3 regions of the Exiguobacterium sp. s57 genome follow, and region 2 is predicted to be linked to each of the others. Evidence: riboswitches for the same ligand, from Rfam matches in the RefSeq annotation. Region 2 holds a riboswitch; each other region holds the start of a gene.
What was found. Region 2 has a riboswitch for S-adenosylmethionine ahead of metK (methionine adenosyltransferase). Riboswitches for the same ligand answer to the same signal wherever they lie in the genome.

Region 1: linked by a shared signal. The riboswitch ahead of KNO98_RS11490 (Na+/H+ antiporter NhaC family protein) and the one ahead of metK (methionine adenosyltransferase) in region 2 are both predicted to bind S-adenosylmethionine.
Region 3: linked by a shared signal. The riboswitch ahead of msrA (peptide-methionine (S)-S-oxide reductase MsrA) and the one ahead of metK (methionine adenosyltransferase) in region 2 are both predicted to bind S-adenosylmethionine.

What each region holds. Positions count from the first base shown of each region.
Region 1 is NZ_JACSKR010000004.1:249,829-260,475, forward strand. Features, by position in the region: gene KNO98_RS11445 (LURP-one-related family protein) at 1-358, shown strand, start outside; gene KNO98_RS11450 (DUF1836 domain-containing protein) at 420-1,043, opposite strand; gene KNO98_RS11455 (diacylglycerol/polyprenol kinase family protein) at 1,195-1,845, shown strand; gene murB (UDP-N-acetylmuramate dehydrogenase) at 2,000-2,920, shown strand; gene ald (alanine dehydrogenase) at 3,009-4,139, opposite strand; gene KNO98_RS11470 (PucR family transcriptional regulator) at 4,272-5,495, opposite strand; gene KNO98_RS11475 (divergent PAP2 family protein) at 5,586-6,011, opposite strand; gene trhO (oxygen-dependent tRNA uridine(34) hydroxylase TrhO) at 6,129-7,070, opposite strand; gene KNO98_RS11485 (TVP38/TMEM64 family protein) at 7,296-7,940, shown strand; gene KNO98_RS11490 (Na+/H+ antiporter NhaC family protein) at 7,958-9,241, opposite strand; SAM riboswitch class I at 9,309-9,403, opposite strand; gene KNO98_RS11495 (GGDEF domain-containing protein) at 9,502-10,647, opposite strand, start outside.
Region 2 is NZ_JACSKR010000001.1:864,202-874,848, forward strand. Features, by position in the region: gene KNO98_RS04430 (alpha/beta hydrolase) at 1-165, opposite strand, end outside; gene KNO98_RS04435 (GNAT family N-acetyltransferase) at 254-724, opposite strand; gene KNO98_RS04440 (hypothetical protein) at 889-1,410, shown strand; gene metK (methionine adenosyltransferase) at 1,451-2,659, opposite strand; SAM riboswitch class I at 2,792-2,911, opposite strand; gene pckA (phosphoenolpyruvate carboxykinase (ATP)) at 3,233-4,804, shown strand; gene KNO98_RS04455 (alpha/beta hydrolase family protein) at 4,827-5,591, opposite strand; gene ytkD (RNA deprotection pyrophosphohydrolase) at 5,572-6,045, opposite strand; gene KNO98_RS04465 (glucose-6-phosphate isomerase) at 6,145-7,497, opposite strand; gene KNO98_RS04470 (iron-containing alcohol dehydrogenase) at 7,604-8,767, opposite strand; gene KNO98_RS04475 (Gfo/Idh/MocA family protein) at 8,842-9,834, opposite strand; gene yugI (S1 domain-containing post-transcriptional regulator GSP13) at 9,936-10,328, opposite strand; gene KNO98_RS04485 (lysine N(6)-hydroxylase/L-ornithine N(5)-oxygenase family protein) at 10,525-10,647, opposite strand, start outside.
Region 3 is NZ_JACSKR010000001.1:484,495-495,141, reverse strand. Features, by position in the region: gene KNO98_RS02545 (TetR/AcrR family transcriptional regulator) at 1-257, shown strand, start outside; gene KNO98_RS02540 (SAM-dependent methyltransferase) at 254-865, shown strand; gene KNO98_RS02535 (NAD(P)/FAD-dependent oxidoreductase) at 852-1,508, shown strand; gene KNO98_RS02530 (hypothetical protein) at 1,530-1,769, shown strand; gene KNO98_RS02525 (class I SAM-dependent methyltransferase) at 1,766-2,320, shown strand; gene KNO98_RS02520 (hypothetical protein) at 2,498-2,743, opposite strand; gene KNO98_RS02515 (DM13 domain-containing protein) at 2,887-3,411, opposite strand; gene msrA (peptide-methionine (S)-S-oxide reductase MsrA) at 3,513-4,037, opposite strand; SAM riboswitch class I at 4,105-4,204, opposite strand; gene KNO98_RS02505 (hypothetical protein) at 4,249-4,410, opposite strand; gene KNO98_RS02500 (amidase family protein) at 4,523-5,929, shown strand; gene rlmN (dual-specificity RNA methyltransferase RlmN) at 5,995-7,056, shown strand; gene KNO98_RS02490 (ABC transporter ATP-binding protein) at 7,929-8,615, shown strand; gene KNO98_RS02485 (ABC transporter permease) at 8,631-9,374, shown strand; gene KNO98_RS02480 (lantibiotic dehydratase) at 9,414-10,647, shown strand, end outside.

The sequences.
Region 1 (10,647 bases), on a different contig from region 2:
TTTGTCTGGACGACAGATCGCTCACGGGAAGTATATTCCGAACTGCCAAAAATGGGTCGTGATGAACCATGACGGGCAGGCGATCGGTCAATTGAAAGATAAGTTCTCGTTATTCGGGAAAAAGTGTGAGTACAATGTCTATGAACGCGGACTCTTCACGATTCAATACGATGTGGAACGTCATAAGTTCAGTGTCCGAGACAAAGCAGGTAAGCTTGTCGCCGAACTACGGAAACAAGAAAATGATACGTTCTGCCTAACGAAAGAAGCAGACCAACTATCCATGTTCGAACTTCTTTCTGTTTTAAAGACGTTAACGGTTAAATCGCGGATGCCGCTTGCAGTATCTGTCTCATAAAAATGACGAGCACCGGTCGAGGGGACCGGTGCTTTTTTGATGCCACGACAAAACCGCTTCATCAAATGAAGCGGTTTAAATAGTGCTTCGCCTCGAGTTCGAGTGTCGTCACCCGATGTGCGTATAGACAGAGCTTCAAAACGTGGACGATATTCGGATGGGTATATTTCGTCTTTTCAAGTGAACGTTTTGCCCGCGTATCGAGAAGATCAATCGGGCTTGTGGACTTCGCATATTCCGCATACAGACGATAGAAATCAATCGGGGTGATGAAGTCGTCTTCGTCCCGGTCAGGGTTGTTGAAGATGAGCGCCAACAAGGAACTCGTTTCTTCCAGTGAAAAAAGGTGTTTCAAGTCATCAAGGAGATAAATGATTGCCGCTTGATGCAAGGAATACTTTTTACCGATTCGTGGGACACCGATGATTTTCCGGACTTCACGCTTCGTCCAGTTTTGAATTGTCGTCGCGGAGAGATGTTCTCCGGTCAATGCGTTCGCAAGTGCGACGATTTGGTTGATTGATAAGCCGTTCTTTTCAATATGAAACAAGTGGATTTTTCGAAGCTCTTTTGGAAAGTGCTCACGTATGTCCTCGGGGAAGAGGGCGATGGCTCGCTCGATTTCTCCGACCTGCATAAAATGAAGGCAATCTGCCAAAGTTTGAATTGAAGTTGCGTCGCGCATACGGCCACCCTTTCTATCGCCAACATCGTACGTTGGCTATACAGTCATTTGACCTCATTCTACCAAATGTTTGAAAAGTAAGCTAGGATGGGCACCGATTAAGGTATAATGACGGTATCATATACACTCTGTACATAAAGGTGGTCAAGCAATGAATGAATGGATTAGTTCAATTCTTTCGATCGTGGTCGTCCTCGTATTTCTCGTAGGACTCGAACAAGTTGGGAAACGTCTTGGATGGACAGATGAAACAATTCGAAAAAGTGTACATATCGCAGTCGGGCACTGGTCTCTTTTAGCGATTTGGTTATTAGAGTCATGGTACGTTGCGGCAGTCCCGCTTATCTTTTTTACCTTTGCGAACGCGATCATGTTATATAAAAGTCCATCGCCGGTACATCAAACGGAAAGAAAGTCGCTCGGGACAGTTTATTATCCAATCGCGTTACTCGTTATCCTCTATTTTTTCTTTGAGTCAGAGTCGATTGCTTTTTTAGCCGGTTCACTCGTTCTCGCATGGGGAGACGGGATGGCTGCACTCATCGGACGGAAATACGGCACAATCACTTATGACTTATACGGCCAAAAGCGTTCCTTCCAAGGAAGTGTCGCGATGTTCCTTAGTTCATATACGGTCTTATTTTTATTGTTTTTGTGGAATGATATCGTGATGTGGCAAGTGGTAACTTATGGGTTTATTATTTCCATCATTGCAACGCTGACAGAAGCGATATCGTATCGAGATTGGGATAACTTTACAATCCCCATTGTAGTTGCTATGGCCACATCACTATTGTTATAAACTAATTGCTAATTTGTAAGAAAAACGTTGCTTGTCACGCCCGGTAATCATTTGTATACTGTGTTTCGTACTGAAACCATTCAGGGACGTGCTCGGGATGAATGAAATGGGACCGAACACTGATTAAATAGAACGTAAAGGATTGAGTGAACGCATGAGCTTTTTACAGCAACTTCAAAGTATCATTCCGACCGAGCGCGTCCTTCAAGACGAGCCATTGTCGGCGCACACGTATACAAAACTAGGTGGAAAGGCAGATTACTTCGTAGCACCACATACGTACGAAGAAGTACAGGCCGTTTTAGAACTAGCCCACCAGGAAGCGATGCCATTTATGGTTCTTGGGTTCGGTTCAAATTTGATTGTCCGGGATGGGGGAATCCGCGGAATCGTTTTAAATTTGAATGAATTAAACACGATTCGTCGTGATGGCGATCAAATGATTGCACAAGCTGGAGCAGCGATTATCGATGTTTCTCGTCAAGCGCTTGCAGAGAGCTTGTCTGGTCTTGAGTTTGCTTGTGGTATTCCTGGAACGGTCGGTGGTGCGGTCTATATGAATGCTGGTGCATACGGAGGAGAGACGAAAGACGTCATTACGTCTGCGACGGTATTGACACCGGAAGGCCAAGTACTTCATTTGTCAAAAAACGAACTGGAACTTGATTACCGGACGAGTCGTGTATCTAAAGAGGGATTGATCGTATTAGAAGCGACGTTCGAGCTCGAACCGAAGAATTACGAAGTGATCAAAGAAGTGATGGACGATTTGACATATAAACGTGAATCGAAGCAACCGCTGGAGTATCCTTCGTGCGGAAGTGTATTTAAACGCCCACCTGGCTATTTTGCCGGCAAGTTGATTCAGGAATCAGGTCTACAGGGCAAGCGAATCGGAGGAGCAGAAGTATCGCTCAAGCACGCCGGATTTATCGTCAATATTGACGAGGCGACAGCGACAGAGTACATCTCGCTCATTCGTCACGTCCAAACGACCGTCAAAGAAAAGTTCGAAGTGGAGTTAGAACCGGAAGTGAAAATTATCGGGGAAGACATCACCGTTGAGAATGCATAATGAAAGAAGGAATCGGACGAATTCGTTCGATTCTTTCTTTCATTTATAACAAAAAAGCAACGAGAACGGGCATCTCGTTGCTTTAGATTTATGCTTGTGTTTGTTTTGCGACCGCTTCATGAGCAGGAACGAACGGATATTCCAGATCACGAGCGACCGCTTCATATGTGACAGTCCCTTTGATGACGTTTAAGCCTTTGAGAAGTGAACCATTTTCAAGAAGTGCTTGGAATACGCCTTTTTGTGCACATTCAATGATATATGGCATCGTCGCGTTCGTCAGACCCATTGTTGATGTGCGTGGTACTGCTCCCGGCATGTTAGCAACGGCATAATGCTGTACACCATAACGTTCATACGTCGGTGCATCATGTGTGGTGATGTGGTCGATTGTCTCACAAATGCCTCCTTGGTCGATCGCGACGTCTACGATGACAGAGCCTGGTGACATTCGTTGTACCATTTCTTCTGTGACAAGCTTAGGTGCTTTCGCTCCTGGGATGAGGACAGCCCCGATGACGAGGTCACTCTCGGCCACTCGTTTGGCGATATTATATTTATTTGAGATTAACGTGTTGATGGTATTTCCAAACAAGTCATCGATTTGACGAAGACGAGCAGGGCTAATGTCCATCAGCGTAACGCTTGCGCCGAGACCGATTGCGATGCGGGCCGCGTTCGTTCCGACGACACCGCCCCCGATGACGGTAACATTCGCACGAGGCACGCCTGGTAATCCTGACATTAAAATTCCTTTCCCACCGTGAGGTTTTTCAAGGATTTGTGCTCCGATTTGGGCAGCCATCCGACCTGCCACTTCACTCATTGGTGTGAGAAGTGGTAACGTCCGATCGACCTCTACTGTCTCATACGCAATCGCTGTTATACCTGAATCGACGAGCGCTTTCGTTAACTCTGGCTCCGCCGCGAGGTGTAAATACGTGAAGAGCGTCAAATCAGAACGGAAATATTGATATTCCGACGGCTGTGGCTCTTTTACTTTAAGTGCGAGTTCGACGCCTTCCCATACTTCTTTCGCTGTTTCGACGATTGTTGCACCTGCATCGATATACTCCATATTCGTGAATCCACTACCGAGTCCGGCGTTCGTTTCGACGACTACGTCATGACCAAGCTCTGTTAGCATAAATGAACCCATCGGTGTTAATGCCACCCGATTTTCGTTGTTTTTAATCTCTTTCAATACCCCGATTTTCATGGAACATTCCCCTTTCATTCCGTTGACACAAATTGTTCACACACCTAGTATAAATCCAATTGAAAGCGATGTCTTTATCATGGATTCTAAAAACGAAGACGTTCGCTTTGTGAAAAAACACAAAGCGAACGTCTAGTCTTCTAATCGATATTGACCAGCTTTGATTGCCAAATAAATCATAGCTCGTTCCGGTAATGACACTTGAGTGATATTCGTCAACTCTTCGATGCGTCGAATCCGGTATAGGACGGTATTCGGATGGATGTGTAGGTGGGATGCGACTCGCTTAACATTGCCTTCGAAATAAAAATACCATTCGAGTGTCGTCACGAGTTCGGTCTGATGGGACGAATCGTAATGTTGCAACCGCTCGATGGTCGGATGGGTTTCAAGTCGGAGCCCGATGCGCCGTGCGAGCTCTGGGACAAGTTGATAAATTCCAATCTGTTCGAAAGCACGGGAAGTCGAGAGTTCGAGAGGGAACTTGCGACGCAATGTCGTGACGCGTCTTGCTTCTTCGGCTGCGTCGTATAACATGTCACTCTCAAAAAAGCGTCGACTGATTCCGAGTCGTGGTTCGGATTCGATAAATTTGTCTTGAAGTAACTGTTCGAACCGTTCCGCCCAAGCTAATAATTCCGTCTCTTCATCGGACAGCTCAGACTTCATATAGTGCCAGACGAGTAACTGCTGACCATCGATGGCATGTAAAACGACTTCGATTGCCTCTTGAGTTGCGAGCACATAATGAAGACGCTCAGCGAGTTGAGGGGTGATCGGTTGGGTACATTCGATGATTGTTAGACGACTCGCGACCGCGATAGGTGCGAGTTCATTCAATCTTTCGCGATTAGAATCGGAGAGCGACGAGGAAGCAAGGACATCTAATAAAAAACGTTCAAGCTCGGCACTGATACGACGTTCGTGCATCGCAATTGTCATGAGTAGTTTCTTGGCGATTGTCGCTCCTTCTTGTAGAATTGCCAACTCTTGATTGGTGAACGGATTTGTGCGAGCTAAACTCCAAATATAGCCGAGTACTTCATCATGTTGTTTGATGACGATTGCCGCGCGTTCCCCGAGACCGATGGAGAGCCGCGCTGGGATGACAACGGGTTCATCTTGGACGATGACTTCTCTTAAAATACCACTCTCCCATAAATCTTCGATCACGGCTTCAGGTACACGACGACCGATAATGGTCGCGATTCTGGCCGGGTCGGTCGAGTCGGGATGGGTACTATAGGCGAGTAATTGGTGATAGCGATTTTCAATCGTAATAGGTGCTCGAATCGCTTGGCCAATCGCTTCGGCGAGTGTATCGAGTGATTCATATGATTTCTGCAAAAAAGGCATATCGATTCCTCCTCACTCTGAGTATACCGTCTTCTTTGTGAAACTTCACAAAAAGAATCGAGAGTGTGAGAAATGACATACCTTTAACGATTAAATGGGAAAAAACAATCCAACGACAAGGCCGAGTAAAGCCCCAATGATGACTTGGAACGGCGTATGTCCGACAAGCTCATTCAAGAGCGGGGTTTCATGTTTGATCCCCTTAAAGTAGTCATTCAAGAGACGAGCTTGGAACCCGACCGCCTGGCGAACTCCGGTAGCATCATACATGACGATTGTCGCAAAGACGACGGCGAGTGCGAACATACTCGAGTCAATCCCTTCTGCACGACCGATTGCCGTAGCGAGAGCAACGACAGTAGATGAGTGTGAACTCGGCATGCCGCCTGAAGCGAACATGATTTCAATTTCAAAATCTCGTGTTTTAATGAGTTCAGTTACGAGTTTGGCCGCTTGGGCGATAAACCAAGCAAGAATCGCAGCGAGTAAAGGTTCGTTAAACATGCAAGTATTCACTTCCTGTCTGACATAGTACCTTCACTATACCCGAAAGCGTCTCAGGTTATACGTTAAGATTTCGTCAAAAAAGGTGCCGCGGATGAGTCATCCGTGACACCTTTTGGTCGATTTTTGTTACCCGACTACTCCTTCAGTTTCCTGAAGTTTCTCTGCAATATTGTCGATGATATAACGGTTGCGTGGGTGTTCTTGACACTCTTTTGAGCATGAACGCATTTGTTTCGGTTCACACTCTTCACAACAGAAATGTTGAACGTTGCACTCCGGGTTGGCACAATTAACGTAACGAACCGTCTCTGTCCCGCAATGCATGCAATGTGAGACGACAGATGGGTTCACCGAGTTGACAGGGACGTTGATGCGCTCATCGAAGACATATAGCTCACCGTCCCAGTTCTCTCCTTTTGTCGCTTCGTCTTTTCCATACATCGCGACACCACCTTTTAAGTGGAAAATGTTATCGTGACCTTGGTCACGCATATATGCTGTAAATTTCTCGCAACGGACGCCGCCGGTACAGTATGTGAGAAGAGTTTTCCCTTCGTAGAGGTCCTTGTTCTCTTCAAGCCATTCCGGCATGTAACGTGAAGCCTCTACATCAATTTTGATCGCATTTTTAAAGCGACCAAGTTCGTACTCGTAGTTGTTACGAACATCGAGGATGACGACATCATCACGGTTCATCATCTCTTTCCATTCTGCTGGTTCTAGGTATGCTCCGTGTTGTTTCGGCACATCAAACTCACCATCAAAGCGCCACGTTACGAGCTCTTTCTTGTGACGAACAAAAATTTTCTTGAAGGCATGCTCTTCGACTTCATCGATTTTAAACTCAATATCGCTGAAGAGTGGGCTTGCTTTCAAATCATTCATGTATTGCTCGGTTTGTTCCCATGTACCGGAGCACGTTCCGTTGATTCCTTCAGAAGAAATCAGGATACGCCCTTTGATACCGAGATCTTTACAATACTTCAAATGTTCTTGCGTGAGTGTTTCTGGGTCTTCGATATTGACGTACTTATAGTACAGCAAGACCCGCATTGGTTTTGTTTCCATGTTATGTTGCTCCCCTGTGTTCAGTTTTTTGCAGGAAAACGAACGTTGGGTTGTGTCGTTCGACGAATAGACTTGCCTGCAACCACAAGTCCATTATTATATGATAAATATCACGACGGATTTTCGCAAATGGTTTTTATTTTTTTTTGATGAATGCAGGGAGATGCGTCTTCTAAATCGAATTCGGGTAATAGAGTAGTAACGAAAGTTGAAGGTGGAACGACTATGCTCACTTCTCTCCAACAGTACATTATCCAATTGATTGAGTGGCTTCAGAGTTTGCCTGGTGGTCCTTGGGCTGGTCTTGGTGCTCCATTTTTAGAAGCAATCTTCCCTTTTCTGCCACTCGTCTTAATCATTTCTGCGAATGCGGCGACATATGGCTTTTTGTTAGGTGTTCTCTTGTCGTGGATCGGGAGTCTTCTCGGAACGATTGTCGTCTTCGCGGCCGTCCGGTACATCTTCCGAAAACCGATGACACGATGGCTTGAGAAGCATAAGACGGCGGTATATTGGTTAGAACGAATTAATCACATGAGCCCGATTTCGCTCGGGTTCTTATATTCACTCCCGTTCATCCCGGTCAGTTTGATTACCTATTTACTGGCGCTCATCCAAATGAAGCTCCGTACGTTCATATTAGCAGCGGGATTTGGTAAACTGCTCGTCGTCGTCATTTTCTCTGTCATCGGAGACCAGTGGGAAGAATTTATTCAAAGCCCGTTTCGCTTGTCGATGCTCGGTCTGCTCTTAGTCATACTATGGGCCATCAGTCGAGGACTTGAGGAAGTGCTCAAGCGACGGGCGTTCAAGAAACGGAACGAGCAATTGAAACAAGAGATGGTGACCAAACGACAAACACCCCTTTGAGAAAGGGGTGTTTTCGCTTATGACTGTTTTTTAAAGCGCGGGAAGTTGAAAGCAATGGCAATCCCTCCGCAAATAAAGAGGAGGAACGGATAGAACATGAACGGGACGAGGTCAGGCGATGCCGTCTCCGTCAACTCTGCGGCAATGAGGAGTTGTGCTCCGTATGGGAGAATCCCTTGTACGCCGCACGAGAAGATGTCGAGCACGCTAGCAGACTTTTTCCGTTCGATGTCATATTCGTCTGCGATGTTCGCTGCAAGCGGTCCGGCTACGAGAATCGAAATCGTGTTGTTCGCCGTCGCCACGTTTGTCGCACTGACAAGACCGGCGATACTCCATTCAGCACCGGCCCGTTTTTGGATGCGTGACGTCAAGGCATCACGTAAATATGCGAGACCACCGTTATGTGAAATGAGTCCGACAAGTCCGCCCATGAGTAACGTCAAGAACGAGATTTCGGCCATGCCGATCATCCCGTCCGCAATGGCTGTCACAAACGCTGTCACAGATAAGCTTCCGTCAAGTAGACCAATGATACCCGTGAGCGTAATCCCACCTAACAAAACGAGAATGACGTTCAGTCCTGTTAACGCTAGTCCGATCACCGCGAGATACGGAATCAGTTTATACCACTCAAATGCAGCGACATCGACAGTCGATTCACCGTTCGATAAGACGGCGAGTAAAATGGTCGTGATGATCGCGGCCGGTAACACAATCCAGAAGTTCGTTCGGAACTTATCACGCATATTCGTCCGTTGTGTCCGCACAGCAGCGATGGTCGTATCTGAGATGAACGAGAGGTTGTCCCCGAACATCGCACCCCCGACGACCGCTGCCGCAGCGATGGCGACGTTGACACCACTCTCTTCATGTATACCGAGTGCGATTGGTGCAAGTGCCGCGATTGTACCCGTCGACGTTCCCATCGCCATGGAGATGAAGGCGGCAATGACGAAGAGCCCGCTCAAAAGAAGCGATGGTGGTAAGAGAGTCAACGCAGCGTTGACCGTTGCATCGATGGCGCCGATTGATTCAGCGACGGTTGAAAATGCGCCGGCCAGTAAGAAGATAAAAATCATAATGATGATTCCCGGATTGCCGGCTCCTTGAGCGATGCGCTCGACGGTTTGGGTAGCATTTCCTTTTGTCATGAATGCTGCAACCATCAAGGCGATGATGGCCGCAACGAGGACCGGAAACTTATAAAAGTCCCCGTAATAGACACCCGCTCCGATGAAGAAGAGTAAGAAGACGAGCAACGGCAAGAGTGCCCATTTATTTGCTGTTGGTTGTTCCAAAATAATCACCTCACTAAAAATAAAAAGGACCTTCTTCTAAGAAAAAGGTCCTTCGTGCGAAATACCCTTTTCATCTTTCGAGCATACGCCCGCTGGATTTGGCACAGGTTACCCGCTGCCGAGACTTCATAGGGCCAGTCCCTCCGTCTCTCTCGATAAAAAGTGAATCTATCCAATTAGTAAACACGTTCCCTAACGTACATGTTTCGAATCCGCTTGTCAACTTAAAAACTCCCCAATTCGATGTGAGAAAGGGGAGTTTACGTCGTTAAATTGTTGAAGTGTGCCACGCGGTTACGTCCTGCATATTTCCCACCGACATACAGCGCACGGTCTGCGTTTCGAATCGTATCATCTAGACGCTTATTTCCAAACGCTTCAATCGTATCGACTCCAATCGACGTGGTCACAGAAATTTCGTGTTGGTCGACACAAAATGGTTTTGCTTCGATTTGGTGACGAATGCGCTCTGCGACTTCAATCGCTTGGGTCATATCACACTGGTTGAGGAGTAAAATGAATTCTTCCCCGCCATATCGTGCGGCAAAATCATCTGTACGAAGTACTTGTCGAATTCGTCGCCCGAATTCTTGTAACACGTGGTCACCGACTTGATGTCCATACGTATCATTGATTTTTTTGAAGAAATCAATATCGAGCATGGTGACCGAAATCGGATACATCGAGATATCGGATATTTGTTGAATCCCATATTCATAAAATGCGCGTGCATTTGCGAGAAGCGTCAAACTATCCGTCCGGCTCTCGGTATAGAGACGGTCTCGTTCATGACACCGACTGATGGTCCGATTGAACGACTTTAAGAGTTTGATGATTTCCTGCTGAATGATTTTTGGATATCCATAAACCGGCTCGCCGGTCATGACAATCCATGTACGAATTCCTTCTATTTCTTCCGAGCGGACAGAGACGAAGCTATGATAGTCATTATGGAAAGCATCGGAAAGTGAGGCATCCCATTCAAATCGCATCTCATAGTCGAGGACGGGATCATTCGGTTGACTAATGTCGAGTAGTGCGTATACGACTGGTCGATCGATTGGTTGACGTGTCTTCAAATCAAAGTAGAGTATACGATCGAACAATCTGAACTCGACATATCCTTCATCGTAGTGATTCAATTGTTCACACTGACTTAAAAAAACTTCGATGGCTTGCGCCTCACTCTGTGACAAGGAGACGGTTTCTTTTGCTTCATCGTATTGTTCGATCAACGATTTGAATGCATCTTGTCGCTCTTTTTGAATGAGGAGCCGCTTAATAAAGAATGTTAATGCAGCCGCGATGCTACTGACGACAAGTAGATTGGTCTCTCGGAACAACGCCGCCGCTAAAATGAAGATCAGACTGACGACGTACGTATAAAATGCAATCTTCATAAAGTC
Region 2 (10,647 bases):
CAATTGTTTATGATTTTCTGCCGTCAAGCCCATCGATTGGTCGCGGACGACAATTACTTCGTACTCGTCTTGAAGTCGTCGAATAAAATTCTCGCTGATCCGAGATGTGAACTGTAGCGGATAAACGATGACGATGACCCCTTTTTGTGTTTCTTCATATGTCATGCTGCCGTCACCTCATTTATAGACTATATTCATTGTATCAAAAAAACATCAGCCGCAACTGATGTTTAAGCAAAATCCGTCTGGAGTCTTAGCTCGGGACATATCTTAGATGAATGAGTTCCATCGGTTGGTCGTAGACCTCTTCTTGAATTCGATTCACTTCTTTAAATGATTGATGCAAGAGGAAAGCAATCGCCTGGTCATTCGAATTTTCAACGTACACTTCCACCGGTTGTGTTTTTTTCGATTGAAGGTGCCTTAAAAAATCTGCACCGTACCCGTTCCGATGGTGATCGGGATGAAGATAGAGACGAAGCATCTCCCACATGTCACCGCGATCGATGGCATGACAAAATCCGATGACATGGTCTTCATACTCGCCAACGATAAAATATTGTTCTCGTGCTTCTTCACTTGAACTGATTGCTCGTACAATCTCTTCTTGTCGATAGGCGCGCTCCATCGCTCTCGTCCGATTGGAATCATTCTTTGAAATCGTTGCAAGTGCAATCGTTCGAATTAACGCCGCATCTTCTGGAACTGCTTCTCGCATATTCATGATCGCTTCCCCCTTTAGGCCAATCTATTTGTATCATTCCCTATCATAGTGTTTTTATCCTGCACTACATTTCTTTTTCATGACGATTCATTGTAAAACGTTATCTCAGCATTCGACTTGGGTATAAAACTAGCAATGCCAATCAAATGAAGGAGTGGAACAACATGGAACCAAAATTAGAGCATGACCCGAAAGTCGAACAAACAGAGAACCCAAATCGTCAATTTGACCAAATGAACGCGGGAAGTCCGAAAATCAACGTCGTGACCGGCATGTTACTCGGTGCACTTGTCGGTGGTCTCCTCGCATTACTTAGCTCCTCGAATCGAGATCATACGAAACAATCCCTCTCGAGCGCAAAATCTTCGGTCGGCGGCATTGTCAATGAAATGAAACAAGACCCTGCTGGTAAAGCCTCACAGGTTATTGAACAAGTGAAGACGGCTTCCGGCAAAATTCAGGAAGTATCTACAGACGTTCAGAACGTATATGAAAAAGTCGTCGGAGAAGTAGATACAGTTAAAGAAGATGTCAATAAAATCGTTGATACGGCACAAGAAGCCAAGTCTGATTTACAAGATATCGGTGAGAAGGTCGTCGAAGCGAAAGATACAGCTCTCGGACAAGAAACAACTTCCAACGATTCTGAGTCAGACGAAAATAAACAGACACCACCAACTACATGAACCAAAAAAAACGACCTTTCCGCGGAAAGGTCGTTTTTGATTACGCGAAACGCTTCGCGCCTTCTTCAAGAACTGCTGCTTTATCTGTTTGCTCCCAAGGGAGTTCCACATCTGTACGACCGAAGTGACCGTAAGCTGCTGTCTGTTTGTAGATCGGGCGACGAAGGTCGAGCATTTTGATAATACCTGCCGGACGGAGGTCAAAGTTCTCACGAACGAGTTCAACGAGTTCTGTTTCGCTCAATTTTCCAGTGCCGAATGTATCGACAGCGATTGATACAGGGTGTGCAACCCCGATCGCATACGCGAGTTGTACTTCCGCTTTATCCGCAAGTCCTGCTGCAACGATGTTTTTCGCTACATAGCGGGCTGCGTATGCCGCTGAACGGTCAACTTTTGTCGGATCTTTACCAGAGAATGCACCACCGCCGTGACGAGCGTATCCACCGTACGTATCGACGATGATTTTACGTCCTGTCAAACCTGCATCCCCTTGTGGTCCACCGATTACGAAGCGACCAGTCGGGTTGATGAAGTATTTCGTTTCAGCATCGATAAGTTCAGCCGGAATGACTGCTTCGATGACATATTTTTTCAAGTCTTCTTGAATTTGCTCGAGTGTAATCTCTTCTGCATGCTGCGTCGAGATAACGATTGTATCGATACGAACAGGGTTGTTATTCTCATCGTACTCAACCGTTACTTGTGTTTTCCCATCCGGACGGAGGTACTCAAGCGTACCGTTCTTACGTACTTCCGCAAGACGACGTGACAACTTGTGTGCCAACGAGATTGGGAGGGGCATGAGTTCAGGTGTCTCGTTTGTTGCGTATCCGAACATGAGACCTTGGTCTCCTGCCCCGATTGCATCAAGCTCCTCTTCAGTCATTTGACCTTCACGAGCTTCAAGGGCTTGGTCTACACCTTGCGCGATATCGACCGATTGTTCGTCAATCGATGTCAAGACTGCACATGTTTCAGCATCGAAACCATATTTCGCACGTGTGTATCCGATTTCACGGATCGTTTCACGGACAACTTTCGGGATATCCACGTAAGTTGACGTTGTGATTTCACCAGCTACGAGTACAAGACCTGTTGTGACAGACGTTTCTGCCGCAACACGGGCATTCGGGTCTTCCGCTAAAATGGCATCCAAAATCGAGTCAGAAATCTGATCACAAATTTTGTCTGGATGTCCTTCAGTAACCGACTCTGAAGTAAAAAGTCGACGGTTCAAATTTGACATTCAAAAAACCTCCTATAATAAGGGTGATATGTGGACGGTACTCGTTCCCCTTACGCGTTGCTTTGGGACGGTAATGAAAAAAACCTCCCCCGATGACATACATGGGGAAAGGTTGAATCGTTCTTCCTTACCCTCTTATCGTTCGAAGCTAATGGCTTCGCTTCAGGATAGCACCTTTTCCGCACAAGACTTCATGTCGGACGGTTGCTGGGCTTCGTAGGGCCTTGTTCCCTCCACCGCTCAGAATAAGAGTATCCGTTACGAAAACCATCATATAAATGACATCCGATTATGTCAAGGGAATTGAACGAATTCGTATTTTTTTCACAGACTTGCTAAACATTTCTGTTTGTGAATCGTCAACCATTTTTTTATTTCGTTTCTTTTTTTAACACCTTGTGATAAGAGAATGTGTTAAACTATCCTTGTAAGAAAGCGCTTACTTAATAGAGAAGAAATGCTTGTTTTTAATTAGTGTGTCACATATAATTAAAAATGTCATACTAATTAATCTTGATTGCGGAAGTATGCGGATTTCATCCACATCTATTTAGGGGAAAGGTGGGATTCAGGATGGCGACAACGCTCCTGAAAATCGAAGAATTAATTAATGGTACCGACATGTTACGGAACTTGACGGTTCCAGAGCTGGTAGAAGAAGCCATTCAAAATGGTGAAGGTGTACTGACAAAAGACGGGGCATTATCTGTCAGCACCGGTGCTTTTACCGGACGGTCACCGAAAGACAAATTCGTCGTACAAGATGAAGTCAGCAACAACCTTGTCGATTGGGGGAAGGTCAACCAACCAATCGCTGAAGAGAAGTTTTCAGCACTTCTTGAAAAAGTACTCAATCACTTAGAGAAGAAAGATAAGCTCTACTATCTTGAAGCTGCGGCTGGCGCGGATGAACACTACACCTTACCCGTTCGTGCCATCACAGAGTATGCGTGGCACAGTCTATTCGCTAAACAACTCTTCTTACGTGAATGGCCGACGAAAGGTGCGTTCGACCCGTTTACGGTCATTTATGCACCGAGTTATAAAGCAGACCCTGCGGTCGATGGGACAAACTCAGAGACGTTCATTCTCGTTTCATTCGCCAAACGTACAATTCTGATCGGGGGAACAGAATACGGTGGTGAAATCAAAAAATCAATCTTCTCCGTCATGAACTTCTTGTTGCCTGAACAAAACGTGTTATCGATGCACTGTTCGGCAAATGTCAATGATGCGAACGAAACGGCTCTCTTTTTCGGGTTGTCGGGAACTGGGAAGACGACACTTTCGGCTGACCTTGAGCGTCACTTGATCGGTGACGATGAACACGGATGGTCACCAGACGGCATCTTTAACATTGAAGGCGGTTGCTACGCGAAGACAATCAATTTATCACGTGAGAACGAACCACAAATTTATGATGCGATTCGATTCGGTTCATTGATTGAAAACGTTGTGCTAAACGATGATCGAACACCAGACTACAAAAACATTTCTTTAACGGAAAACACGCGTGCGGCATATCCGATTGAGTTCATCGACAATGCGATGCTCCCATCACGCGCAGGTCATCCGAATACAATTGTTTTCTTGACGGCAGATGCGTACGGCGTCTTGCCACCGATCAGCAAATTGACGAAAGAGCAAGCGATGTATCACTTCTTGTCTGGCTATACGTCAAAACTTGCCGGCACGGAGCGCGGTGTCACAGAACCACAAGCGACGTTTTCGACTTGCTTCGGTTCACCGTTCCTCCCGCTCGCACCAGAGCGTTACGCGGATATGCTCGGTCAATTGATTGAAAAACATGATGTCGATGTCTATCTCGTCAACACAGGTTGGACAGGTGGTGCATACGGTGAAGGTTCACGTATGAAACTCGCTTATACGCGCGCGATGGTCAACGCGGCAATCAATGGACAGCTTCGTGATGTCGAAACGATGAAACATGACATTTTCAATGTCGAGATTCCAGTAGCCATCGAAGGTGTACCGAGTACTGTTCTCAATCCACGAGATACATGGAACGATTCAACCCGTTACGACATGGAGGCAAAAGCACTTGCCATGAAATTTAAAGAGAACTTCAAGCGTTTCACGAAAGCAAGTGAATCAATCATCGCAGCCGGTCCGCTCGTCATCTAACTACATCAAAACACCGACTCAATCATGAGTCGGTGTTTTTTTCTTGCTGTATCATCCAGTCCATCGCCTGCTCTGTCGTCTCCCATTTATCCCAAAATGGGAGTTGGTGTCCGAATGGGACCACCCAAAATTCAGCCTGCTCCCCTAACTTCTCAGCGACAGCTGTCGCATGACGCAAGCGAACCTGCTCATCGTCGGTACCATGGATGATGAGCGTCGGGGCAATCCATTCTTTATAGAGGGGGGAACGATCAACATAGGCAGATTCTGCTGATTCGGGGTCCCCACCTGTCATGCGACGTAACATCTTCCGCATCGAACGCTGTTCCTCATATGTCCATTCTAGGTTCGTCACGCCTGCCCAGGATGTGACCGTGGTGACCGGTCGTTCGGATGCGAGCGATAGTGCCATCATGCCCCCTCGCGAAAAGCCGAGCACGTGAACCGGTCGTCCGCTCGTTTGAACGCGATCGTATAGCGAGAGCACATCTTCCAAGTCATCCCCACCAAAATCCTCTTTTCCAGTCCCACCATGGTTGCCACGATAGACGGGAGCGACGACATGAAAGCCGCGTGATGCGAATTGCATGAGCCGCGGTAAACGGACGTCCCCGATTCGTGCCGTCCCTCCCCGTAAGTACATCAACACGTGCCCATTCGGTCGTTTTGGTTCGATTGAATACGCTACGACCTCTTCTCCATCATTTGTCGTGTACCACCCTCTTGTCACCCGATAACCTGCGTACGGTGGTAACACATCAACTCGGTCAAACCAACTGTTGTTCATGTAGAACCCTCATCGTCTCCGGTAAGACTCGGTCTTTCATCATAAAACTATAACGTTGATTGCGTAACAAATTACCCGGCAATGCATCAATCAAGACGGCCCCATCCGTCTCGTCGACGGCAGGATGATCTTCAAATCGCTCAATCTCTGCAAAGTAAATATTTTTGACGACCGTATCACCTCGACCGAGCACTCGATACTGTCCCAAGTAACGTAGTGTCTGCACGATTCCACCGGTCTCTTCATAAACTTCTCGGATTGCGGCGGCGTCCTCATGCTCGCCCGGCTCGACTTTTCCGCCCGGAAACTCGAGTCCTCTTTGTTTATGCTTCGTCAATACCCACTTATCCTCGTAACGGGCGACGACCCAGACGTGGAGCGGCGTGTCTGAGAATGGATAATGGGTGAAGCTTAGCTCAACTTGATTATGATAGTAATCCTTGAATGTCTTCATAGTCCATCCCTTTCTTTCCCCTGTCTACTCTCACTTTACCTTGTCTTCACCCAGTTTCAAACAAAAAAATCGGCCCGACTTGCGGACCGATTCGTTTTCTTATTGATTCAAGCGTTTTTCGAGTTCTGCTTTTTGTTCTTCATATCCCGGTTTACCGAGCAAAGCGAACATGTTTGCTTTGTAAGCTTCGACGCCTGGCTGGTTGAACGGGTTTACTCCGAGGATGTAACCGCTCATCGCGCATGCTTTCTCAAAGAAATAGAACAAGTAACCAAGGTGATACGGGGTCATCTCCGGCAATTCGACGACTAAGTTCGGTACATCGCCGTCTGTGTGTGCGAGAAGTGTTCCTTCTGTCGCCTTGTCATTCACAAATTGAATCGTTTCACCGGCAAGGAAGTTCAAGCCATCCAAGTCCTGTGCGTCTTCTGGAACGTTCATCGAATGACGAACTTCTTTTACACGGATGACTGTCTCGAACAAGTCGCGACGACCTTCTTGGATGTATTGCCCCATCGAGTGAAGATCCGTCGAGAAATCGACAGCCGCAGGGAAAATACCTTTATTGTCTTTCCCCTCTGATTCACCGTAAAGCTGCTTCCACCACTCTGACACGTAGTGAAGAGCCGGTTCGTAGTTGACGAGCATCTCAATCGACTTTCCTTTTGCGTAAAGGGCGTTTCGTACAACCGCATATTGATATGCTTCATTCTCTGCCAATTCAGGAGAGCTGTAAGCGTTTTGTGCGTCACGTGCCCCTTCCATCAAGGCATCGATATCGATTCCGGCAGCGGCAATCGGAAGAAGACCGACTGGTGTGAGGACAGAGAAGCGTCCACCGACATCATCCGGAATAACGAACGATTCGTATCCTTCCGCGTCCGCGAGGGTCTTGAGTGCACCGCGAGCCCGATCTGTCGTTGCGTAGATGCGCTCACGCGCCCCGTCTTGTCCGTACTTTTCTTCCATGAACTGTTTAAGGACACGGAAAGCAATCGCAGGTTCTGTCGTCGTCCCTGATTTCGAGATGACGTTAACCGAGACGTCTTTTCCTTCGAGCACTTGAAGCAATTCTCTCATATACGTCGATGAGATATTGTGGCCCGCATAGAATACTTGTGGAGCCTTGCGCTCTTCTTTTGATAATACGTTGAAGAACGAATGTTGAAGCATTTCGATCGCTGCACGGGCACCGAGGTAAGATCCTCCGATTCCGACGACGACGAGAACGTCTGAATTCTCGCGAATTCGTTCCGCCGCAGCTTTGATTCGTGCGAACTCATCTTGATCGTATTCGGTCGGAAGATCGACCCACCCAAGAAAATCACTTCCGGCTCCGCTTCGCTCGTGAATCACAGAGTGAAGGGTTTTTACCGTTTCTTGCATTTGGTCGATTTCGTGCTTCCCTACGAATGAGAGCGCGTTTGAATAATCGAAACGTACAGTTGACATGTCATTTCCTCCTTTAAATCGCTCGTAAAAGAGCTATACATGACCCATCATAAACGGAAACGTCGGATTCGTTCAATCATTATTGCGAAATAGGCAAGAATTCGCCTTATTTACTAAGTTCTAAGATTTTTGAGACATCTTCCCGTTCAAGTGTACGGAAACGACCGAATGCACCACGCTTCATTGCCGAATCGAGAATCGCCTCGAATGTCGACTCATCAATTTCGTAGTCACGGAGCGAGTTTGGCGCACCGAGTTGGTCGAAGAATGCACGAACAGCTTGGATTGTCCGTTTCCCTGTCTCCAAGTCATCTTCACCCGGCTCGACATCGAACACTTCGACACCAAGTCGTGCAAAACGTGCTGCGTTGTCTTCATCCAATACGTGTTCCATCCATCGTGGGAAGAGGATGGCGAGACCGCCTGCGTGCGGGATGTCGTGAACAGCCGATACCGCATGTTCGATGTTATGAGATGCCCAGTCTCCCGCAGCACCCATCTGAAGCACACCGTTCAATGCCATCGTACCCGAGAACAAGATGATGGCACGAAGGTCGACGTTTTCTAAATCGTTCACGAGTTTCGGAGCCGACTCCACGACCGCTTTCAAAACACCTTCTGTCATGCGTTCCTGTACCGGTGCATGGTTCGGGTGGAAATATTGTTCGAAGCAATGGCTCATCATGTCGACGATGCCGTAAATCGTCTGGTCTTTCGGAACCGACACCGTGTAACGTGGATCAAGGATGGAGAACGTCGGGAATACGAGCGGATGGCCCCAACCGAACTTCTCTTGTGTCTCCCAGTTCGTGATGACCGACCCAGAGTTCATCTCTGACCCTGTCGCTGCGAGGGTGAGGACCGTCCCGAATGGCACCGCCTCTGTCGGGATATGCTCACGGAGGACAATGTCCCACGCGTCCCCTTCATAAGGGATTGCCGCTGAGATCAGTTTCGTACAGTCGATGACGGAACCTCCGCCGACTGCGAGTAAGGCATCTACGTTCTCTTCACGGGCAAATTTCACAGCACGACGTACCGTCTCGATACGAGGGTTCGGTTCAACACCTGAGAAGTCTACGTATGAGATACCGGCTTTTTCAAGTTCGTCCACGACTTCATCGTACGTCCCGTTCTTTTTGATGCTTCCGCCACCATAGACGAGCATCACTTTCTTCGCGTCGAGCGCTTCGAGTTCTCCAGCTAATTTTTCGACCTGATGTGTTCCAAAAATGAGCTTCGTCGGGTTTTTGTATTCAAAGTTGTGCATAAGTCATCCTCCTCATAGAAATATGTAACACCTACACTATATACCCTGTTTTTACGGAATGAAAAGTATCGTGCTTACTGATAGATGCGGTCGATGATCCGATGCAGGATGACCGCTTCCTCCGCTTGACGATAATTCGGCTCCTGTCGACAGGCTTCAAGGAAGAGCTGGATTTGCCGTTCGTACGGATCGTGTTCAGTCAAATAAGCAGGCTGCTCGTCAAAGAGCGCTCCATATTTTTCGGTATGAAGGGTGAGTGGAAATAAGCTGGCCCCAGCTTTCGTTCCGCGACATTCCACACGCATCGTATCCTTCTCTTCGATATTGGCCATGTAGCTGACGTCAAGCAGCAAAGATGCCCCTGTTTCAAACGTGACCATCGCCCTCGCCGTATCTTCGACCGAGAGTGAACTTGCGTCCCACTCTCCTAACAAACCGACACCCGGTCGATTCCCTAAATACTGACCGACGTGGCCGACGACCTTGCTCGGCTCGGGATAATCCATCAAATAAAGCGCGAGGTCCAACATATGGACACCGATATCGAGCAATGCGCCCCCGCCTTGAAGTTCCTTGTTTGTAAACACACCCCATCCCGGAATCCCGCGTCGTCGAAGCGCAAGTGCCGTGGCCGCATAGATGTCTCCGAGTTCACCCGCATCAATCAACCGCTTCAACAGAACCGTATCGGCGCGATGCCGGTAATGGAAACCATAATGGAGCGTTTTGCCTGCCCGTTTTGCCGCTTCTAACATCTCAACTGCGTCGTTCTCCGATATCCCTGGCGGCTTCTCACAAAGGACGTGACACCCTGCTTCAAGAGCTAGAATCACTTGGTCTTTATGCAAGGCGTTCGGTGTACAAATGCTGACGGCATCGAGCTGTTCGCACGAAAGCATCTCTTCGACCGTCTCATAAACGTTCGGGATGCCAAATTGCTGCGCGACACGGTCCCCGTTGGCCCGTGTTCGATTCATGACGGCTACCACATCAACCCCTGCTTTGACATAATTTGGAATGTGGGCGCTTGTGGCAATCCCGCCCGTTCCGATGATGCCAATCTTCATATGATCTCCTCCTATTCGGTTTACAGTTTCGTCATACGGTCCGCCGATTCCTGTAAAACACAAAAAAGGTGACCCGTTTAGAACGGGCCACCTTTAAATACTTACTTCTTGAAGTTCGTGTTTTTGATCCAGTCTTCAAGTTTATCTTTGAGGACTGTGAATCCTGGAGCTTCTTCTTGCTTGAAGTTAGAAGATGCTTCGTTGCGACGTGGTGCACGACGAGCTGTCTTCGCAGACTTCTCACGTTTTGGAGCTTCTTGAGTCGCTTTCATTGAAAGCTTGATTTTTTTAGAAGCTTCATCCACTTCAAGGATTTTCACTTCAACTTCTTGACCAACTTGAACGTAATCGTTTACGTCTTTTACGTAGTCGTGTGAGATTTCTGAAATGTGGACAAGACCTTGAGTCTCGTCGTCAAGTGCTACGAAAGCACCGAATGGTTGAATTCCTGTTACTTTACCTTTTAAAACTTGATCTTTTTCGTATTTTGCCATTACAAACAACTCCTATGCTAAATTCATCAACTTACTATAACATACTTTTTTCGATAAAGTGTAGAAATTAGTAAAAAAGATTATTTCACCTCGTTGAAATGTTTTAAAGTCGAAGGTCGGGGTAAATACAAATCAAGCAAGACTTCAAGTATTCCCCCCTGATTCCGCTAGGCGACTCGCCTAGCCCTTTTTTTGTTCAAAACGTCGTAAAAGGCTTCTGATGACGGATTGGATAGACGGTTTCCCCTGCCATTTCGTTCAACATCATTGCATTTCGATAGACGGCCATCCCGAGATTCGTCGCGGCCGGACCATGCGA
Region 3 (10,647 bases), 380 kb from region 2:
TCCGTGAGCACGGGAATCATGAAGAGCATGACCCGGAAACGTGCAAGTTTTCGAAGGTCAACGAAGTGCTGTATGCATTGATCGGACGATTGAGAGACGCAGGGCATATTAATTCTTCTATTCCAGATGCCTGGGTGTTCCATATGTATGACGGAGTGCTGTTGATGGCTTGGGAGGCATTGCACAACGGGACAGTGGCTCCGAGAGAAATCCCAGATCTTGCATGGAATACATTTAAGAAGGGATTGTTGTCATGAGTTTTGATGAGGAATATTTACAGAATAAAATGCACTGGACAAGGCCAGATGAGCGGATTATTGAATGGCTTGAAGGTGTACCAACAGGTCGTGCGCTTGATCTCGGTGCCGGGGAAGGTGGCAATAGTTTTTGGTTAGCGCAACAGGGATGGAGCGTGACGAGTGTCGATTTTTCTCCGGTGGCTGTTCAGTTCATCGAGCAACATTCTCGTGAAAAGGGATATTCGATAGAGACGGAAGTAGCAGATGCACTTAAATACAAGGGGGAAGGGAAATTTGATTTGATTCTTCTCTCATTTATGCATTTTTCGAAAGAGGAGCGGGGTACGCTTTTCTCAAGATTAGAAAAACAGCTTGAAGAAGGCGGTCTGCTCGTCTATCTTGGGTTGATCAAAACTGAGGAAGAGCTTCCACCAGGAGGACTCTTGGATGAATTTCCATCATCTGAGAAAGTGGTGGAGGAAATGAAGTCTCTTCCTTCGCTCGTCGTCTTAAATCTAGGAGATCAGGTGAGAGAACTACCGATAGGGATTGCTGAAGGTACATATGTAGCGAAAACGGCAAGTGTGATCGTTAGAAAGGAGAGAGGACACGTTGGAACAATATGAAGTGATTGTAATAGGGGGCGGAGCTGCTGGCTTAAGTTCAGCGCTTGTGTTTGGACGATCAAAGCGGAAAGTTCTCGTATTGGATGCCAATACCGCACGGAACCGTGTGACGCATGCATCGCACGGGTATTTGACACGAGACGGTGTGAAGCCTGAATTATTTAAGTCGATCGGTTTAGGCGAAATCAAGGCATATCCGACAGTAACCTATGTTGAAACCAAGGTTACGGCACTTGAAAAAATAGAGGGCATTTTTACCGTTCAGACCGATAATGGGGATAGCTTTGCCAGCCCGCGTGTCATTGTAGCAGCGGGGATAAAAGAAAAACTGCCGGCAATCAAAGGACTACAGAACGTATACGGCTCAACGGTTTTTCCATGTCCTTATTGTGATGGTTGGGAGCGAAAAGATGAACCTTTGGCGATTTTTGGAAACGAGCCCTGGCTTATTCACTACGTTAAATTGATTTATAACTGGAGTCAGGATCTAATCGTTTTTACAAACGGTGCTGCAACGCTTTCGGAAGAAGATCGGAAAGATTTACTAGGGCACGGTGTGGAGCTTGTGGAAGAGGCGATTGATGAACTTATTTCAACCGAGGGTCAACTACAAAAGGTCGTTATGACGTCAGGAGAGACGTAACATCGAACTGGTGGGTTTATCATGGATACAGGCGAATATCAGGCGTTTTCTCTAGACCACTTTGGCATCGATTATACAGACATGGGGGGAGTCAAAACTGAAGAAGGATCGCAAACGACTGTGAAGGGACTATATGTGATCGGAGACACAAAGAATGTGTTTTCTGGATTGCTAAAGGCTGCGAGTGATGGGTATGAAGTCGCAGCTGAAATTAACCATGAAATGGCGATGGAAGATTGGGAACGAGGTGGAGTAACATGACGGAACGAATCTACGATACACATTATCAAGAACAACATTATTTCGGGAATCCATACCCTGGACTCATGGCATTCTTTAAGGCGTATGAACCGAAAGGGCATGTCTTAGATGTAGGATGCGGACAAGGAAGAGACTCATTGTTTTTAGGAAGGTTAAGGTATACGGTGACAGGCGTCGATATCTCCACTGTCGGGCTCGCACAAATGAATCAAGTCGCCCGTGACGAGCAGTTGAAAGTGACCGGAAAAATAGGAGATGTTTACACATACCCGATAGATGAGGAATACGATATTGTCCTGTTAGATTCAATGTTGCATTTTTATAAAAGGGATATTGAGGAAGAAACAAAACTGCTCCAACGTATTGCTGTGGAGCTGAAGAACGGTGGGGTGTTGGCCATTTTTATGCAGCAAGGCCAAAAAAGGGAAGCATACTTGAAGCGCGTGCTCGATGAGTTGGAAATCGATTGGGAAATACTTGATGACCGCTATACAGACTATCCGGAATTCAATGCGCGCTACCATATGTATATCTTGAAAAAGGGCAGTTGAGGGAGTAGGTAAACTATTATTTGAACGACCCCCGCCTAAGCTTTGCTTTAAGGTGGGGGATCCCCGAATGATCCGACCTATTGATTGAAATCTGGTCAGGCTACCCCGTCTTCTCAACGGTTGAACAAGCAGTGATTCTTTCAGCCTTATACTAAGTTCCACACTTTACCATATCGATTACTTTTTCAACTTGAATTGTTTGATCCGCCACATCATCGACGTCATAAACGCTGCCCATCCACCGAGTACAAGGATATAAATTGCCAAGAAAAACACAAATGCTCCATAGTCTTCGAGCTCTTCGAATGGATTCTGAATAATCATCGGTTCGGATAGTATGCCGATCACCATCAATGGAATGAAAAATAGAAAGAAACGTTTCCAAAAGTAGTGTTTGTACGTTTGTGACACAGTCTGTTCCATAATCGTATCTCCTCAATTGAATTACACTTATTTACATATATGATAGCATATACACAATTGATGTTGGATGATTGGTCTTTATTTTTTAGCCGATTTCAAATGAAAAGAGGGTGGCCGATTCATTCAGCCGCCCTGCAGTCAATTCATTCACTTGTTCCAGTCAGTTCTCCCGTCCCGAACGTCGCGCTGAACGCACGGCACCAGATGACAACTGTGTTGTACTCCTCTAGATTCACATCCGCAGGGACCAAATAGTTTTGATTCCCGATATTCCCTTTTAGAGCCCCTAGACTGACGCCTTCGGTCGTCTCTTGACCTGGTTTTGTCAAATAGACAAATAAGTCTGGACCGTTCGTCGTCTCGAACTCTTCAAATCGGAGATATGTCCCGTCTTCTGCCTCGACCGAGCGGATCGTCCCGGTCGTCTCATAATTTTCCTCCCCGTCCATGAACACACCCGCTACTTCGGTTGGACTCGGTTGTGCTTCCGGTGTCTCGGACGTCTCTTGATCTGATTCCTCTTCCTCTGGAGTTGGTGATTCGACTGCTGTCGGCGGCAATCCTTCATCGACCGTCTCGGTTAAGAATAGTGGGGAGATCAGCCACCAGGCGATGGCGATCACGGCTACTCCGATCACACCGATGATGAGTTTCGTACTTGTTTTCATATATGAGTCCTCCTTTTCGGATGTATGAACCATTAGTAGCCTTTTCCCGATTATTGGTCTTATAAAAAGACGCGAATGCTAAAATTCGCGTGTGATGACCGTTATACGGTTTCAGTCCACTTCTCCTCGATGAACTCGTCACGTCCCGAGATGGCTCGGTCTTCCTTATAATGCTTCGGATTCTTTTTATGATAATCCTGATGGTAGTCTTCTGCGGCAAAGAACGTCGTCGCTGGAATGATTTTCGTGACGATCGGGGCCGTGAAGCGCCCGCTTGCCGCCAACACATCGCGACTCGCCTCAGCAGCGATTCGTTGTTCTTCCGTGTGATAGAAAATAGCTGGGGCATACTGAGGTCCCCGGTCTTGGAATTGACCACCGTCATCGGTCGGGTCGGTCTGAATCCAATACAGTTCAAGGAGACGTTCATACGAGAATAATGCTGGATCATATGTGATTTGAACGACCTCGAGGTGCCCCGTCGTCCCGGTTTTTACTTGTTCATATGTCGGATTGTCGACTTGTCCACCCATATAGCCGGATACGATGCCTTCAATCCCTGGTAATTCCTCAAATGGTGTCACCATGCACCAAAAACAGCCGCCTGCGAATGTTGCTTTTTCCATTCTGTCGTTCCCTCCAAATCGTCATTCAACAAAAAAGCGCTCACGTCGGATGACATGAGCGCTTTCGTCATATCGTCCAAGGTTTCCCTTGCTGGTCGTAGCACCTTGCCTAAGGCAGGTTGCTGTGAAGTCGCGGAGCCAGATCTCTCGTTCACTCTTGATATCGATATGTAGTTGGTGAGAGCATCATACCACCCTCAAAATACATCCGTCAATGATTCGGCTTTCGTTTCAACTGAAAAACAGTCAAGACGATGATGAATCCAATCAACGCGATGGAAATGAGTGTACCATAAGGCACATTTTCACCGTATAGCTGTAAGAAAAATAGACCGAACACAGCCAGCAACACAAAGACATAGGAGCGTGTCATAGGAACCTCCTGTTTTTTCTTAAGTGTAACAAGAACACATCGACTTGGCGATACGAAAAGGAAATCAGACGTAGAGCACGAATAAAGGGGAGAGATAAAGGAGGAATGTATGATGGAACAAATCCAATTACATGAACTGACGATTGAACGTGCACATCGTGGGTATAAAGAAGGACAATTCACGGCGAGAGACGTGACCGCCTATTATTTAGGGCGGATTGCAGCGTATAATGAACGGCTTCACGCCGTCATTCAAGTCAATCCGGACGCCCTGTTCGAGGCAGAGGCGGCAGACCGGGCGTACCGAAAAGGAGTACGCAAACCGCTACTCGGTATTCCTGTCTTAATCAAAGACAACATCGAGACGAACGGTCTGATGCGAACGACTGCAGGTGCTGCCGCGATGCGACATCATTTCGCCGCTCGAGATGCCGAGCTCGTCAAACGGTTACGGGCTGACGGGGCCATCATCTTGGGGAAAGCGAACCTGTCCGAGTGGGCGAACTTTTTAACGGAAGATATGCCGAACGGATGGAGTGCCGTCGGTGGACAGACGATGAACCCATATGGCGACGCGTTAAATGTCGGGGGATCAAGTTCGGGGTCGGCTTCTGCGGTCGCGGCGAACCTCACTCTTCTTGCGGTAGGGTCCGAGACGAGCGGTTCAATCGTTCATCCGAGTGTCCATAACAGCATCGTCGGGATCAAGCCGACCGTCGGATTGATCAGCCGCTCCGGAATCATCCCGATCTCACGTTCTCAAGATACGGCAGGACCGATGGCGAGGACGCTTCGTGATGCGGTCATCGCCTTACAATCGATGTGCGGTGAGGATGAATCGGATCCGGCGACTCTCGAGACACCGGTCGGTCCCCCATACGTGACATGTCTCGACGTGAGGCAAGCGGTCGGGATGCGTGTCGGATTTATCAAACCAAATATTTCAGACGAAGAAGTCGGATTGTATGAACAGGCAATCAGGTTACTACGGCAAGCCGAGGTCGAACTTGTCGAAGTCGCACTACCAAAGCATGAGGCGCTTGAGCAGGCGGACATCCTGTTCGACGAATTCAAGCTCGGGGTCGAGGCGTATCTCGCGAACACGACCGTGCCGTTTAAGACGCTTTCTGATTTAATCGAGTGGAACGCGGAACATCCTGAATCGATTCCGCACGGCCAGACCATCTTTGAAGAAGCGAACGCCCGATCTGGAAAACTGATCGAAGCGAGCTATCTCGACCGTCGCATCGCGGACGTCCGTCTCGCAAAAACAGAAGGGATTGACGCATTGCTTCAAACTCATAAACTAGATGCAATCGTCCTCCCACATGATATGAACTACGACATGGCTGCGAAAGCAGGGCATCCGACGATTACAATCCCTTATCAACGAAAAGAGAGCGGGGCCCCATTCGGCCTCTCGTTCACGGGGACGAGCTACGCGGAGCGTGATTTGATCCGAGTCGCTTATGCGTTCGAACAGTTCATCACACGCCCGACGCCTCCGGATTATTCGTAAGTTGCACCCGTCTCTCACGTCCGCTACAATGGTACGTATGCGGATTAGAGAAAGGACAGATTACAATGAAATCATCTATATACGGGTTGACGTTCGATCAACTCACAAACGAGTGTACGGAAGCGGGATACGGTGCCTTCCACGCACGTCAAGTTTGGGACTCGCTCTACATCGATCGGGTCAAATCGATGGACGACCTCAACGTACGTGATGAGGTGCGCGATTACTTAACAGAGAAATATGTCATCTCGACACAAGAACTGTTCGTCAAACAAGAAGCGGGCGACGGGACGGTCAAATTCTTACTTAAATTACATGACGGGCATTACATCGAGACGGTGCTCATGCGTCACAAATACGGACGTTCGGTCTGTGTGACGACTCAGGTCGGTTGCAACATCGGCTGTAGCTTCTGCGCGAGCGGGTTGTTGAAAAAGACACGGGACTTGACGGCTGGTGAGGTCGTCGAGCAAATCATGACCGTTCAACACTTCCTCGATGAAGAGGGCGAAGGGGACCGCGTCAGCCATATCGTCGTCATGGGTATCGGCGAACCATTCGATAACTTCGACAACTTGGTCGACTTCTTGCGTGTCGTCAAAGATGAGCGTGGTCTTGCGATCGCTCCGCGTAAGATCAACGTGTCGACGAGTGGTCTCGCGGATAAGATCTACAAGTTCGCAGACCTTGACTTACGCATCAACTTGGCGCTCTCGCTTCATGCGCCGAATGATGAATTACGTACACGTATCATGAAAATCAATCGGGCGTTCCCGCTTGATAAACTCATGCCATCGATTCGTTACTACGTCGAGAAGACGAACAAACGGATCACGTTCGAGTATATCCTACTCTCGAAAGTGAATGATTTACCGGAACATGCGGAAGAACTCGCCGACTTGATCGAAGATATCAAAGACAAGTCGTACGTCAACTTGATTCCATATAACCCGGTCAACGAGCACATCCAATATGAGCGAAGCACGCCTGAGGACATCATGGCGTTCTATGACATCTTGAAAAAGCGTGGCGTCAACACTGGTGTCCGTCTCGAGCACGGGACAGACATCGATGCAGCATGCGGACAACTCCGCAGTAAACATATGAACGTCGAAGGCGCGAAGTAAAAATGGCCTCTCCGGGAGATTGAACTGAACCCTGAATGATAGACACTTGATAAAAAGTGCTCATTCAGGGTTTTTGACGTTTCCCGTTTTGGCGGAGGGAAAGCGTCAAAGTTTTTTTTGTGTTCACGTTTGGGTGCTGCGCTGAATTTTATAATCCATCAATCAATAAACTGTAAAGTCAACTGCAACATGATGCTACTTTGTCTAAATCTTTCTCCTTAATGTAAATCTTTTCGTCCTCGACTCTAAAATCAATCCCCTTCTTCTTCAGACGTTCTTCCTGAGACGTGCTATATTCGCCCCAAGATGATATTTCAAATTAGTTGTTCATCTAACTGTCGGACGAAAAACTAGAAACTTTAAAATATTGGTGCATATAGAGTCAATCTATAACTCGATGTCTGTTGTCACATTTCATACAGCAATCTTGAAAGTCGACAACCTGCACAATCATTGAATAGGCAGAATAGAAACTATCGAATACGGTGATGATTATATATTGTAAATCAATAAGAATATAAAACGTTGTGAAATATCATAGTGACTTTTGGTACAGGGATAAAATGAAACGTGTCTTTTATCCTAAGTTTAATGTTTAATTTTTAAATGTATAACAGTACTTAAGTTTTAGATTTTATGTTAAATATATTAAACACTTGAAATGATTTCCTTAGAATGAAACAATGATATCAATTACATAAAAGGTATATCTATCCATTAGTAAATTTTTTAGGTGTAAATAACTGGGGTGATTTTTCGTCTAACTATTGTCAAATTTTTACTAGATCAATGATTTGCCTTAGTGCTACTGACTTGTTTGATTGCCGAGACGAAACAATGAATTGATGACATGAAAAAAGCGAGGTGCAACAATGTTGATGCTACAGATTGAAAATGTAAAAAAGAATTATGGGAAAAAAGAAGTGCTGAAAGGTGTTTCCTTCGAAGTAGAAAAGGGGGATTTTTTGGCCATCATCGGTAAGAACGGGGCTGGCAAGACCACACTTACCAACATCATTTGTAAACTGGTGAAACAAGATTGCGGGACCATAAAATACGCGTTTAATGAACGCGATCTTTATTCTCACATCGGAGTCCAAACGCAATCAGGTGATTTCGATGATCGTCTCAAGGTCGAGGATATGTGCACATTGTGGCGAAAAATCTATAAAGTCGACCAGGCAGTAGTTGAGGGGTACCTTGAACGCTTCGATTTAACAGAGGTGCGGAAACAGTATATAAAGACACTATCTGGTGGTCAAAAACAAAAGTTAAATATCCTATTGAGCCTATTGAATGACCCGGATCTACTTATTTTAGATGAGCTCACCACATCCCTTGATGCGACGAGTCGTCACGAGATGCGAAAATATCTAAAGGAACTCAATGACCAAGGAAAGACCATCATCATGGTCAGTCATTATATGGACGAGGTTGAAGCAATGTGCAACAAGGTGGTCGTCATCAAAAATGGAGAAGTCGAACAATCGACTACACCTCAGGCATTGATGGGGACTGACTATAACAGTTTGCAAGATTATTTTGTCGAATCTATGTAAATCGAGGAGGAACTCATGAATACAGTCACCGCACTATTTCAGCTAGAGGCAAAAAAGTTATTAAGGACGTGGATCATCCTAGGGTTTGGAGTGGCTGCACCGCTCTTCTTCTTGATCATGCAGACAGAAGTCAGCAACAACAGCCTTGAACTCTATGGGATGGAGATTGCCCCGATTGATTTCACGTTTCCGATGTTTGCTTTCTTGAGCGTCGTGGTGCTCGCCATTGGTAATGTCGGGATCGGCTTCGCCTACATGAGAAGCATATCTTTTTTCAGAAGACTTCGTTTGGCCTCGGTCAAAAGCACACAATTCATCACCGCCAACTTCATGGTACAGTTGCTGTGTGCCATATTTACAATCATCCTCTTATTCGCCATCGCGACGACCCAGTACTCGATGAGTCTCGATGGAAAGAACCTCTTCATCTTTGGATCTATACTGTTCCTGTCATTCATGATGTGCTATTTCATTGGCGTGTTCATTGGGAACTTGACGACAGATCCGAAGACCTCACAAACCCTGTCGATGGGAGTCTACTTCGTCATTATCTTTTTAGGTGGCGTCACGTTCCCGACTGAACTGATGCCTGACTTTATGCAGAGCGTCGCGAACGTCTTACCGACGACCCATGCGGTGAAAATCCTACAAATTTCTTGGAACGGTGGAGACATATGGGAATCCTACCATCTCATCTACGTCATGGCGACGACGGTAGTCGTAGGGCTCCTAAGTTTCCGTTTCTTTAAATATGACTAATGACATATCAAAACGAATCTGTTTTTAGGAGTTGTTGTGATGAATTCGAAGTTACCGCTCTTCTTAATTAGACAGAACAGCGTGCCCTATGCCCATGCGTTACAGTTCGGTTCCAACGAGTTACGAGATTTAATGCAACAATATGGTATTTCCCTCCAATTCCAAGAGAAAAAGATTGTTTCATTTATTACCACATTAGAACGTGTGATCAAACTTATTGAAGACGATCAACAAAGGAAAGAGTTGATCAACTTAAAACGGGATATGTTCAACTTACGCCCTCGTTTCTGTCAGCGAATCGATCAGTGCCAGCCTATGTTAGAGGATTTTAAGTTGATAAGGGAAGCGGAAGACATCCGCTCCCTCTATCAACAAAACAAGGCGCGATTGATTGAAATCGAGCATCAATTTATCTATGCAAAATCGCATGAGAGGGCGCAGCTCTATGATGTGTTTCAAAAAGAAGAGACACTGATGAATTCATTGAAATTCATTCAGGCGACCATCATGGAAAAAGCCAGGGGATATTTTAACACACCTGTTCAGGAGCATGGAGTCAAACATAGAAAATTAGACTATACACTGTTGAAAGTATTGACTCGTGCGACCCACAAGACAAGTCCATTTAGCACGTTGACGAAGGTCGGGATTGGTCAGTTTTCAAATAGTCACCTTGTATCATCGACTGATCCCGGCGAGACATATACGGTCACAAATCTCAATCTGGCGTATCTGATGCGTGTATTCGAAGCAATTCGTCTGCGACCTAGTATGGTCTTCACAATGACCTACCGTTTCAATGAAACGTTGACACGGCACGAAGGGAAGTTCTATTGGACGACCCTGGCCGACCAACCAATGAAACGGAAAAAAATTTATCGTACTGCGGATACACTAATGAAGATCAAAGAAAATCCACTATTACTTCAACTCTACAAGGAACTTGGAAGCGACCCCTTCGCATATGATCGTGTCGAGAAAGTGTTCCTTCATAACGGATTGGATCAAGAAAAAGCCGTGACCTATGCGTTGTCTTTAATCAAGAATGATTTTCTGCAACCTACTCAAGGCATTCCGGAACATAGCAATAAAGGGTTAGATTATATCCTCTCTTGTCTCTCAGAGGCGGAAGTGCTGAACGCAGATGAAGTTTTACGGCAAGTATTTGTCCATCTGAAGACCATTAAAGAAATTCTGAACACATTTGACGAAATGCATGGCCAAGCTAGCTACCAGAGCTACCAAGAAATTGTTTCTCATTTTAAAGAAGTGA